4 regions of the Lentibacillus sp. Marseille-P4043 genome follow, and region 1 is predicted to be linked to each of the others. Evidence: riboswitches for the same ligand, from Rfam matches in the RefSeq annotation. Region 1 holds a riboswitch; each other region holds the start of a gene.
What was found. A riboswitch is a leader RNA that binds a small molecule or an ion and turns the genes downstream of it on or off. The one in region 1 is predicted to bind S-adenosylmethionine.
Positions count from the first base shown of each region.

Region 1 (3,172 bases):
TGCCATGTATTGGTTAACTTTGCTGACCTCAAGCCTTAACGCTCGGTTCCCGTTTATCACATTACGACCGTGACGCTCAAGCCAGGATAATACTGCTTCCGTTAATTCTGGTGCAAAGCGATGACCTCTTGTATGGGACGATGCACTCATCCTGCTGTAAAAAACACCTTCAGGAGGGATGGTAGATAAATCAATTGTTCCTTCATTCAAATGCCACTCTTCATAAGGTAACCCCAGTTCATCTAAGCGTTTTGCTAAATGTGCAGTCCATTCACTATTTTCATGAATCACGTAAATCTTTCCCGACATATGATGAGACCTCCTATTTAAACTTGTTGTTTACGTTTTTCGTTAACTAGTGGCATCACTTGTTTTGAAAATCGTTCCATTTCTTCTAATTGAGGTGAGAACTGAAGGAGCAAGAGATCAACCCCAACATTCTCATAAGCAATTATACGCTCAGCAATTTGTTCAGGAGTTCCAATTAAATTTGGACGTAACCCTCGATTTGAAACGGAATAATCGTTTAATTTCACTTGCTGTTCAAGCTCGGATTTGTTTATAAAGTCTTGGTATCCCGCGTAACCCTCTGTATTTTTCACATCGGTAATTCGCTGCCACTCTGCTAATGCCTCTTCTTCGCTGTCCCGACAAATAATATAAGCAGACATACCGAATGATTGAAATGGTGATTTACCAGCCTCTGCACGACGTGTTTGCATATCCGTGATTTTACTGGAAATCTCCTCAACTGTTCCTCCATGCATTACATAAGCATCACATGTATTCACGATCGCTTGTTTTCCACGTGGGCTCTCTCCACCTGCATAGAGAACAGGATTCGGACGTTGCACGGGTTTCGGTTCTAAGTGTGTATCTGTGATTTCATAAAATTTGCCTTTATAACTGAGCGTTTTTTCTGTCCATAAACCTTTCATGATGTCCAAAAATTCCTCTGTACGATCATAGCGTTCATCGTGTGCCGTGAATTCCCCACCATATTGACGCGCTTCACCTTCCCACCAGCCGGAGACTACATTTAAAGTAAAGCGACCATTCGAAATATGATCAATATTAGCAGTCATTTTTGCAGTTACTGCTGGATTATGGAATACAGGTCGTATCGCTGCCATAATTTCAATCTTTTCTGTAACTGCAGCAAGTGCCGCTGCTGTTGACCATGCCTCTAGTGCATCATGCTCAACACCTTTTATATCATTCAAGTATAATTCAGCAATTAATGTTGTATCATATCCCCATTTTTCTGCTGATTGAATTACCTCCTTTGCATAATCAAAGGTCGGAGGCATATTTTCATCCTCCACATTTCGTAACCATCCACCAAAAATAGGTAACCAAAACCCGTATTTCATTCAAATCCTCTCCTTTTTGTTATTAAAATTTGAATCAAAAAAACTTCTTCGATAAGAAGAAGTTTTTGTCTGGCTTCCTTCTTATCTTTCAGAGCATTCAACTCTGCTGGAATTAGCACCTTCCTGACTTTCATCAGTGGGTTGCCGGGTTTCTTCGGGCCATTTCCCTCCACCACTCATAATAAGAATATGTATTAAACTAAAGTAATCATACCAGATAACTATGAATTGAAGCAATCAATTAAGTGAAATTTCACTCGTCAAGGGACTATGAAGGATGTTGCCCCTTTATTCGGCCGGTTCATTAACGAGGATTAAAAGAAACACAGAAGCAATAACAATAGAAATAACTAAATTCAACTGCTAGAATTTAATTAGATTTTAAGAAGGGTGGCAAAAATAATGAATCAAAAAGTGATCATAAATAATAGGACAATTAATGTGGACAATTTTTACGTAGATACAGTTATAAATAAATCTAGGGGCAAAGAATTACTTAAAGTAGGATTTGATTTTAAAGTCAACAGCAGTGACTACCACGAAATTACAACCTTGCTATATGCCAATGATTTCCATGTGAAAGTTCCAGAAAAAAATCTTGAATTTCCCGCAACCATTTACTCCTATTCAACGTCAATCACAAACCTCTATGAAGATGGTGCTGTTGGTGACTTTGCATTGGAATTAAAGGAGAAATCAGAGCTTAACTGAATACAACGTAACAGTTAATTTGTTGTAAACAAGCAATTTTCTATATTTGACGGATCCCATCAACATCCCTATAATGGTCAACTATGTGTTATTTATAAAAGGGCAAGTCGGTGGTTTTTCATAATTGTAGTTTGGTTATTATCTTCCATCCATCGGTCTGTGTGGAAATATGATAGAGGTTGTTCAAAAGTTACCAGCTAACATGTTGAACACGCACTTATCGACACTTGCTCCTAATCAATTAGGAGGAAAAGCGTGTACGAAAAAGAGAATAAAACAGATTGGACAGTATTTTTAATAAGTGGAGGATTTGTAATTTTATTTATTGTGTTATCTTTCATTAACAGCACAATGGTGGGCGATACGATTGTAAAATTATTTAATTGGTCTGCGAAGTATTTTGGAGCCTATTGGCAAGTACTGTTATTGGGGAACTTTGTAATTGGAATTTATTTTGTCTTTTCAAAGTATGGAAGGGTTCGTTTAGGGAATCAATCCGCACCGAAATACAATTATTTTAAATGGATTTCTATGATTCTTTGCACTTTACTGGCAAGTGGGGGAGTCTTTTGGGCGGCGGCTGAGCCAATGTATCATTATATGACCACCCCACCGTTATTCGGTGAAGGATCGGGCGATATCCCGGCTGCATTTGCACAGGCCTTTATGGATTGGGGATTTGTAGCGTGGGCCATACTTGGAACGTTATCAACCATTGTGATGATGTATGTGCATTATGTTAAAGGGCAACCGCTAAAACCTCGAGCAATCTTATATCCGATCTTCGGAGAAAAAGTTTATCATAAAAGTATTCTTGGTTCACTCGCTGATATCATCTCGATTATAGCAGTAGCGGCAGGAACACTTGGACCTATAGGATTTCTAGGTCTGCAGGTAAGCTATGGATTACATGATTTATTTGGTATTCCCAATGTGTTAACGACTAGCATTATTATTGTACTAGTATTATCGATGATCGCTGCTATTTCTGCGGCAACTGGTGTTGATCGAGGGATATTACTATTAAGTCGCATCAATATAGGTTTAACTATTTTGTTAGCTGCAGTTGTACTTATTATTGGGCCAAC
Region 1 is NZ_LT984884.1:511,536-514,707, reverse strand. It holds gene C8270_RS02755 (ATP-grasp domain-containing protein) at 1-309, opposite strand, end outside; gene C8270_RS02750 (LLM class flavin-dependent oxidoreductase) at 327-1,373, opposite strand; SAM riboswitch class I at 1,452-1,561, opposite strand; gene C8270_RS02745 (DUF3219 family protein) at 1,776-2,084, shown strand; gene C8270_RS02740 (BCCT family transporter) at 2,340-3,172, shown strand, end outside.

Region 2 (3,172 bases), 320 kb from region 1:
ACCATCAAAATAATGAAAGGTATCGAGCGGAACACATTTACAATTGCATTTAAAACATTAAATACCGGAGCATTTTCCCATAAATGTCCTTTACGTGTTACAACGAGCAAGATACCTAATGGTAAGCCAATGATCGTAGCGAATAATAATGAAAATGCAACCATCGAAACTGTTTCCCATAGGGCTGCGATAATTTGATCCCAATCAACTAACATCCTCTAATACCTCCTTCACTGTTACCTTTTGTTGGTTGATATGCATAATAACTCTACTCACTTCTTTTGCTTCACCTGCAAACTTCACGATTAAGTTTCCAAATGGTGTCCCTTGCAATTCTGTAATACTACCAAACAAAACATTTACCTCTACATCAAATCGCTTGGCTATTTGAGATAACAGTGGATAACCTGCCGATTCCCCAACGAACACAATCCGGTAAATTTGATTGGTAGATTCTTGTGATTGAATTAATTGATGAACCGATTCTGGTATTTCATCATGCATGACTGTACTTACAAAGTTATGGGCAGTTTCCGTTTTAGGCTGGGCAAATACATCAAATACAGATCCCGATTCAATCATTTTACCCTGATCAAGCACTGCAACCTTATCGCATATTTCACGGATAACCCCCATTTCATGAGTAATGATTAGAATGGTAATGTTATATTCCTGATTAATTTTCTTCAAAAGCCTCAAGATTGAATTCGTTGTCTGCGGATCAAGTGCCGATGTTGCCTCGTCACACAATAGAATGGATGGCTGTGTTGCCAAGGCTCGGGCAATACCTACTCGTTGTTTCTGGCCACCTGAAAGCTGATCCGGGTAATTATCAGCCTTATCACTCAGTCCGACAAACTCCAACAGTTCATTAACTCTTTTTTTAACTTCTTCCTTAGGCGTCTTCATTAGTAATAATGGCATTGCCACATTCGTAAAAACCGTTTTTGAATTTAATAGATTAAAGTGTTGAAATATCATTCCAATGCTTCGTTTTGCTTCCCTTAATTCCTTTGGGGAAAGACTGAGTAGATCCTGGTTATTTACAACTACTTTTCCAGAAGTCGGTTGTTCAAGTAAATTCACACAACGTATCAATGAACTTTTTCCGGCACCACTAAATCCAATAACACCATATATTTCGCCTTTTTCAATCTGTAAATCAACATCATCCAGTGCCTTTATCTGTTGTTCACCACTTTGGTATATCTTCGTTACATTCTCAAAAGTAATCATAATTCCCCTCCTCTTTAAAATGAAAAAATGCCCCTTCTTGAAAAACAAGAAGAGGCATTTACGAGTTTCCCTCTCCTTATCTTTCAAGCCTATTGCTTGCTGGAATTGGCACAGTACTTTTACAAGTCCGCTGCCGAGGTATCATAGGGCCAGCCCCTCCACCTCTCTGGATAAGAAGTCTTGCTATTTAGTTTTCACATAGAAGTAAAAAATCCCTCCTTATGATATTCATAAGAAGAGATTTGCATTCAATTCCGCTCACTCTTCTTATTTTCCAAGCATATGCTTGTTGGATTTGGCACAGTTCTTTTTATAAAAAGTCCGTTGCCGAGGTTTCGCAGGGCCAATTCCCTCCACCTCTCTGAATAAGAAGTTATAAATTATTCATTTGATATTGTTTAATACAATACTACCGTGACGAATCTTTGTCAATACACTTTTTGAAAAAATTGAAAAAGCGATACCTCACTATGGGATGGTTTCCTTGTTGTATCAATATTAATTAATCGAGATAACTATCTTACCAATGTTTTTATTTGCCTCCATATATCGATGTGCTTCTTGAATATCCTTGAAAGCAAAGGTATGATCAACAATGGGCTTCAACTTTTTCTGATTGAATAAGGGTATTGCTTTTCGAATAAATTCATCTGTCAAAGCTTTTTTATAAGCATCACTTCTTGGAGTTAGCAATGTTCCCTTCAGATGAATTCGTTTTGCAAGAATTGACATTAAATCTACTCGTTCAACCTCTGTTCCACCCAATACACCTATCAGTACCCAGCGGCCATCGATTGCAATGCTTTTTAAGTTTTTCTCCCAATAGGAAGCTCCAATAAAATCAAGTATGACGTTTACACCTTCTTGATTTGTACTTTTTAAAACTTCCTCCGCAAAGTTCTGTTCTTTATAGTTAATTCCAACATCAGCTCCGAGCGACCGACAAAAATCTAACTTCTCTTGTGAGCCCGCTGTTGTAATAATTTTTGCGTTTGTCATTTGCTTTGTTAATTGGATGGCCGCTGTACCAACCCCACTTCCACCTGCATGGATTAAAACTGCATCTTGATCTGTTAGATTACCCAACCAAAATAGAGTTTGGTATGCGGTTAGAAACACCTCTGGAATTGCTGTTGCTTCTTCAAACGATAAATTTTCTGGGATCTGTATCACTCGATCAGCTGGCATAACAACGTATTCTGCATAAGCTCCACCATTTACGAGGCCCATCACACGGGTTCCAACTTCTATATCTGTCCCGTCTGCAGCTTCTACCACTTCTCCGGCAACCTCTATACCTAAAATTGGATTAGGCATATACCCTGATTTACCTTCTCGTGTCATAATATCAGTACGATTGACTGCAAATGCCTTTACCTGAATTAGCAGCTCACCACTGCCTACAGTCGGGTTAGGAAATTCCTGAAATTGTAATTGCTCGGCACCACCAGGTTTATTAACTACAACTGCTTTCATAATAATAGCTCCTTGTAAACTTATTTTTGTTGAAAGTTAGTATATCATAATGGCATGTGTGTTTTAAAAAAAGTGATTGTCTGATGTAGTGTAACTTTAAGCAGCAAAGTGAATTATATTGACAGAACATGAGAACGATTTTGTTAGGTGATGGATAAACTGGGGGGATTTTTTCACCATTCAACTTAAATTCCCCCTTGTTTTGGAACATCCTCTACGCCATGGTACAGTTTGATGGACTATACTAAACGATAAGATTAAAATAAATAATAATTGGCATTCCGAGGTGATTCGTATGAGCTCTTTAAACCAACGTTTAGCGACACAATCTGCAACCAAAAGCTTTTTTCAATATTTCATTCCGACACTGCTTGGTATGATGCTGATGTCTATAAATGTTGTCGTGGATGGTATTTTTGTTGGAAATGGGGTTGGTTCTGTTGCATTGGCAAGTGTGAAT
Region 2 is NZ_LT984884.1:828,253-831,424, forward strand. It holds gene C8270_RS04385 (methionine ABC transporter permease) at 1-215, opposite strand, end outside; gene C8270_RS04390 (methionine ABC transporter ATP-binding protein) at 205-1,236, opposite strand; SAM riboswitch class I at 1,310-1,413, opposite strand; SAM riboswitch class I at 1,501-1,608, opposite strand; gene C8270_RS04395 (NAD(P)H-quinone oxidoreductase) at 1,735-2,712, opposite strand; gene C8270_RS04400 (MATE family efflux transporter) at 3,008-3,172, shown strand, end outside.
Region 2: linked by a shared signal. The riboswitch ahead of C8270_RS04390 (methionine ABC transporter ATP-binding protein) and the one ahead of C8270_RS02750 (LLM class flavin-dependent oxidoreductase) in region 1 are both predicted to bind S-adenosylmethionine.

Region 3 (3,172 bases), 2.8 Mb from region 1:
TCCCTTTCTGTTACAGGAAATTCATTCAAACGCCATGGTGCTGGAATTCCGCTCAACCATTCTGTTTCAATGCCATTTGACGGATACATGGATGGTCAAGATACAATTGCATATTTGGAACGTTTTCTAGAAGATAGTGGAAGCGGTGTAGCATTACCAGCAGCAATTATTTTAGAAACCGTTCAAGGTGAAGGTGGAATAAATGCTGCAAGAATGGAATGGCTGAAAAAAATAGAAAATATTTGTAAACGTTGGGACATTTTATTAATTATTGATGATGTTCAAGCAGGATGTGGCAGAACAGGTACTTTCTTTAGTTTTGAGCCTGCTGGTATTAATCCAGATGTTGTCTGCCTTTCTAAATCGATCGGCGGTATTGGCCTACCAATGGCTATTACACTGATTAAACCAGAATATGATCAATGGGGGCCTGGTGAGCATAATGGAACATTCCGAGGCAATAACCTTGCATTTATTGCTGCATCAGAAGCATTGACCAATTGGGAAACAGATGAATTCAGTCAGTCAATTAAAGAGAAGGCGCTTATTTTAAAGGAAGGTATTCAATCGATTATCAAAAAATTCCCAGAACTAAATGGAGAGGCTCGTGGTAGAGGTCTAATGCAGGGAATTGCCATCGACAATACAAATGATGTTACTAGTAAAATTTGTTCGGAAGCATTTGAACGTGGATTAATAGTTGAAACTTCAGGACCAAATGATGAAGTTATTAAGTTCCTTCCGCCGCTTATCATTGATAAAGAAGGTTTGAAAATAGGACTTGGAATTTTGGAAGAAAGTATAAATCACGTTCTTGCATAATACATTGTAATAGATATTGCCTGAAAAATAGAGAGGAGAAATGTAGAAATGATCGTAAAATCACTTGAAGATATTAAAGGTACTGAGGACGAAACATCAGGAGAAAACTGGACGAGTCGCCGATTTTTATTAAAAAAAGACAATGTTGGTTTTAGTGTGAATGATACATTAATCAAAGCTGGTACAGAGAATTATTTTTGGTATAAAAACCATATTGAAGCAGTTTATTGTATTGAAGGCGAAGGAGAAATTGAAAAAGTAGAAACTGGTGAAGTGTGGCAACTTAAAGCAGGAACAATGTATACACTAGATGAGAATGATAAGCACCTACTTCGCGCAAGAACACAAATGCGCATGGTGTGTGTATTTAATCCGCCACTTGTTGGAACAGAAACACATAATGAAGAAGGTTACTATCCGTTGTTGACGGAATAAGAATAAGAAAAAAGAAGGAACCAGGTAATTCTGGTTCCTTTTATTTACATGCATATTTGGATTGAACCATATTTTTTAATTCCTACTTGACTTATTGGATTTGTTGGAATATACTTTAAATTAAAATTAAATAATCTTATCAAGAGAAGCTGAGGGATCTGGCCCTGTGAAGCTTCAGCAACCTCTGACACTTGTCGGGAAGGTGCTAATTCCAGCGGGAGTAATTCTTGGGAGATAAGAGCGGAAATTGAATGTTAAACGTAAAATAACCCTCTTTTCTCGAATAAAAGAAAAGGGGGTTTTCTAATGAAAAAATTCACAGTAGCTAAATAACGAACGTTAGAAAAATAGAAGGGATGATTGTATGAGTGAAATTGCTATTTTATCTGGGAGTCCATCAGCATATTCCCGATCGGAACAGGTCCTGAAATATTTGGGAACTTTACTTAAACAGGAAGATTTTTCGGTAACCCATATTTCGGTTAAAGATGTGCCACCTGAAACTTTATTTTCGGGAGACTTTGATACTCCGGCCATCCGGGAAATCGCGACATTAACTCAGGCGGCTAAAGGTGTCATAGTTGGTTCGCCTGTGTATAAAGGCGCTTATTCGGGAGTTTTAAAAGCACTGCTTGATATACTTCCGCAAGATGTGCTCAAACATAAACCTGTCCTCCCGCTCATGACTGGTGGGAGTATGTCTCATCTTCTAGCAATTGAATATGCATTAAAACCTGTGCTAGCAACATTAAAAGGATATAATCTAAAAGGTATCTATGTACTTGATAGTCAGATTGATAAACAAAAGAAAAATCCAATAGTTGATGAGGACATTTTACAACGCACTAAAAAGCAATTACATTACTTTGTGGAATTGGTGTATAAACAAAATGCACTAGCAGCTTCATTGTATTAAAGAAACATTTGAATTAAATGAAGGAGGGCCATCCAAATATGCCGAACAAACGAATCTATTTAAATGCGTTTGATATGAACTGTGCGGGTCATCAATCTCCTGGATTATGGACCCATTCAGAAGATGAATCACATCGATACAAGGATAGTGAGTATTGGATTGAACTTGCTAAACTACTGGAAAAAGGTCGGTTTGATGCTGTATTTATTGCGGATGTATTAGGTGCATATGATGTATATCAAGGCTCACGGGATGCGGCTGTTCGTCAGGGGGCACAGGTACCAGTCAATGATCCGTTATTGGTTGTTCCGTTAATGGCGGGCGTAACGAAGCATCTCGGATTTGGTGTAACGGCTTCTGTTACACATGAACATCCATATCCTTTTGCCCGCAAAATGACAACGTTGGATCATCTAACGAATGGGCGGATTGGATGGAACATTGTAACGTCTTACCTGAAAAGTGCAGCAGTAAATATGGGATTTGATGACCAAGTGAAACATGATGAGCGTTATGATATTGCAGCAGAATACTTGGGTGTTTGCTATAAGCTTTGGGAAGAAAGTTGGGAGGACGATGCTGTTAAGGTTGATAAAGAAAATGGCATCTATACCGATCCAGACAAAGTTCATGATATTAAACATGAAGGAAAATATTTTAAAGTGCCTGGTGCTCACTTAAGTGAACCATCACCGCAGCGGACGCCGGTCATATATCAAGCAGGTGCTTCTACAAAAGGTCGCGCATTTGCTGCTCAAAATGCAGAACTTACATTCATTGGTGCACCAAATATTGCTGCTGCTAAAGAAACAGTTCAGAAACTACGGGCAGATATCAAGAAAACGGGAAGATCTCCAGAAGAGGTGAAAATTCTTTCGATGTTTGTTCCAATTGTTGGCAGAACAGAAGAAGAAGCAGGATAATCTATTTGGTCATGGAGATCAGTTGCCAGCTCATCATCCGGGGAAACAAGCGAAAACTTTGCTTGTAGAGTAATTT
Region 3 is NZ_LT984884.1:3,300,180-3,303,351, reverse strand. It holds gene ectB (diaminobutyrate--2-oxoglutarate transaminase) at 1-822, shown strand, start outside; gene C8270_RS16375 (ectoine synthase) at 871-1,257, shown strand; SAM riboswitch class I at 1,391-1,498, shown strand; gene ssuE (NADPH-dependent FMN reductase) at 1,622-2,173, shown strand; partial or broken gene C8270_RS16365 (NtaA/DmoA family FMN-dependent monooxygenase) at 2,212-3,090, shown strand.
Region 3: linked by a shared signal. The riboswitch ahead of ssuE (NADPH-dependent FMN reductase) and the one ahead of C8270_RS02750 (LLM class flavin-dependent oxidoreductase) in region 1 are both predicted to bind S-adenosylmethionine.

Region 4 (3,172 bases), 1.7 Mb from region 1:
TGATTTTCATTTTAAAAACGATCTATTTTATTTCTCCGCTAATGCCTTCAATTCCGCTACCTTATCTGTTTTCTCCCATGGGAATAAGACATCTGTTCTGCCAAAATGTCCGTATGCGGCAGTGTTTTTAAAGATTGGCCGTTGCAAATCAAGCATACGGATAATGCCTGCCGGACGTAAATCAAATAATTCTCGAACTGCTGCAACGAGTTTTTCTTCCGTAACTGTTCCAGTACCGAATGTGTCAATCGCAATGGATACGGGTTCCGCAACGCCAATCGCATAGGCAAGCTGCACTTCACACGTTTTAGCAAGGCCTGCAGCAACAATATTTTTTGCTACATAACGAGCGGCATATGCTGCTGAGCGGTCCACCTTAGTCGAATCTTTTCCACTGAATGCTCCTCCGCCATGACGGGCATAACCACCATACGTATCAACAATTATCTTTCTTCCTGTTAGTCCAGCATCCCCTTGTGGTCCACCAATAACGAAGCGGCCGGTTGGATTGATGAAATATTTTGTTGTTTCATCTAGTAAATTTGCTGGTACAATCGGATGAATAACATGCTCAATTAAATCCTTTTCAATTTGTTCGGTTGAAATGTCCTGGTGATGTTGTGTAGAAATGACAATTGTATCTACTTTAACAGGATTGTCATTTTCATCATACTCTACCGTTACCTGTGTTTTTCCATCCGGACGTAAATAAGGTAGAATTTCATCTTTTCTTGCGTCAGCTAATCGTTTTGCCAATTTATGCGCGAGTGAAATCGGCAATGGCATCAATTCTTCTGTTTCATCACAAGCAAAGCCAAACATTAACCCCTGATCACCTGCACCGATCGCAGCGATTTCCTCATCAGACATCTTTCCTTGACGTGCTTCCAATGCAGTGTCCACTCCACCAGCAATATCTGCTGATTGTTCATCAATTGCTGTCAGTACTGCACATGTTTCAGCATCGAAACCAAACTTAGCTCTTGTGTAACCAATATCCTTTATTGTCTGTCTTACAATTGCTGGAATATCTACATACGTACTTGTTGAAATTTCCCCTGATACTAATACTAAACCAGTTGTCACCGTTGTCTCACAAGCTACTCGTGCATTCGGATCTTTTGATAAGATTTCATCCAAAATAGCATCTGAAATCTGGTCACAAATTTTATCCGGATGTCCCTCTGTTACCGATTCAGATGTAAATAAACGACGATTTGCAGCCATTGGCTTAAATCTCTCCCTTTATATCGTGGTACGGAACTCCTCTGTATTTATCAATTATATAAACTCCCTTTAAAACAAAAAAAGCCTTTCCTACTTGTATGAGGAAAGGAGTTGTGGCCTTTCGCTCTTATTGTTCAAGGAAATATCCTTGCATCAGATTAGCACCTTTTCACAAATGTGATGGTTGCTGGGGTTCATCGGGTCTGTCCCTCCACCAACTCTGAATAAGAGAGTGTCCGTTCACGTTTTATCGTACCGAAATCGTTGTGATGTGTCAACTTTTTCAAAGGACAGCACAACATTTTAAATAAAATAATATATTAGTATGGACTAATTAAATAAATGTGTTATACTAATAAACAGATTTAAAAGAAAACCGTTTCATGGCTCTATAAAAAAATCCATCAAAAAGGAAGGTATCATATATGAAATCGATGGAACGATCAACCGTATCGGATGAACTTTTAGCGCAAGGGAATATCCAGCACAATTTATCGGTACCTCAGCTAGTTGAAAAAATCTTAGCAAGGAACGAAGGAGTATTGACAGCAACAGGTGCAATTCAAGCAACAACAGGAAAATATACCGGACGTTCACCTAAAGATAAGTTTATCGTGAAAGATGACATTTGTGAACAGTTTATTGATTGGGGTCTTGTAAACCAAGCAATCGATGAAGATAAATTTAACCAGCTATACGAGAAAGTCATAGCTTATTTAAAAGATAAAAATGAATTGTATTCCTTTAAAGGATTTGCCGGTGCAGATAAAAAGCATCGTTTGCCAATTCAGGTAATTAACGAATATGCATGGCATAACTTATTTGCTAGACAATTATTCATTACACCAACTGAAGAAGAGTTAAAATCGCATCATGCTGAATTTACGGTGGTTTCTGCACCAACATATAAAGCAGACCCAGCAATTGACGGAACAAATTCAGAGACGTTTATTCTCGTTTCCTTCAAGCGACGGATTATTTTAATCGGCGGAACAGAATATGCGGGAGAAATTAAAAAATCAATTTTCTCTGTAATGAACTATTTACTACCACAAAAAAATGTACTTTCGATGCATTGTTCCGCGAACGTTGGTCAAGAAGGAGATGTTGCCTTGTTCTTTGGTTTATCCGGAACAGGTAAAACGACATTATCAGCTGACCCTTATCGCCGTCTGATTGGTGATGATGAGCATGGCTGGAGTCCTAATGGTGTGTTCAATATTGAGGGCGGTTGCTATGCAAAATGCATCAATTTGTCCAAGGAAAAAGAACCACAAATTTTCAACGCAATACGTTTTGGCTCTGTCCTGGAAAATGTCATCATTGACAAGGAATCTAGATTGCCGGATTATGACAACACTGTACTGACGGAAAATACCCGGGCAGCATACTCACTGGAAAACATTGATAATATTGTAACACCTAGTGTCGCTGGTCACCCAAACACGATTATCTTTTTAACTGCTGATGCTTCCGGTACATTACCACCAATCAGCAAGTTAACAAAAGAACAAGCGATGTACCATTTCTTAAGTGGATACACAAGTAAACTTGCCGGGACAGAACGTGGGGTTACAGAGCCACAAGCGACATTTTCGGCGTGCTTTGGTTCACCATTTCTACCGTTAGCACCGTCCACTTATGCTGAAATGCTTGGTGAAAAGATTGATCAGTTCCATTCTAATGTTTTCTTAGTAAATACAGGCTGGACTGGTGGTTCATACGGTGTTGGGAATCGCATGAAACTTTCGTATACAAGGGCAATGATACATTCTGCCTTGGAAGGTGAATTAAATACCGTTGAAACAGTAAAAGATGACATTTTCGGATTAGAAATGCCAATGCATGTTCCTGGTGTACCTGATGAAGTACTAATACCGAAAAACACCTGGGCTGACAAAACAGCCTATGATGAAGCAGCTAAAGTACTCGCAACTAAATTTCA
Region 4 is NZ_LT984884.1:2,222,013-2,225,184, reverse strand. It holds gene metK (methionine adenosyltransferase) at 28-1,227, opposite strand; SAM riboswitch class I at 1,352-1,458, opposite strand; gene pckA (phosphoenolpyruvate carboxykinase (ATP)) at 1,653-3,172, shown strand, end outside.
Region 4: linked by a shared signal. The riboswitch ahead of metK (methionine adenosyltransferase) and the one ahead of C8270_RS02750 (LLM class flavin-dependent oxidoreductase) in region 1 are both predicted to bind S-adenosylmethionine.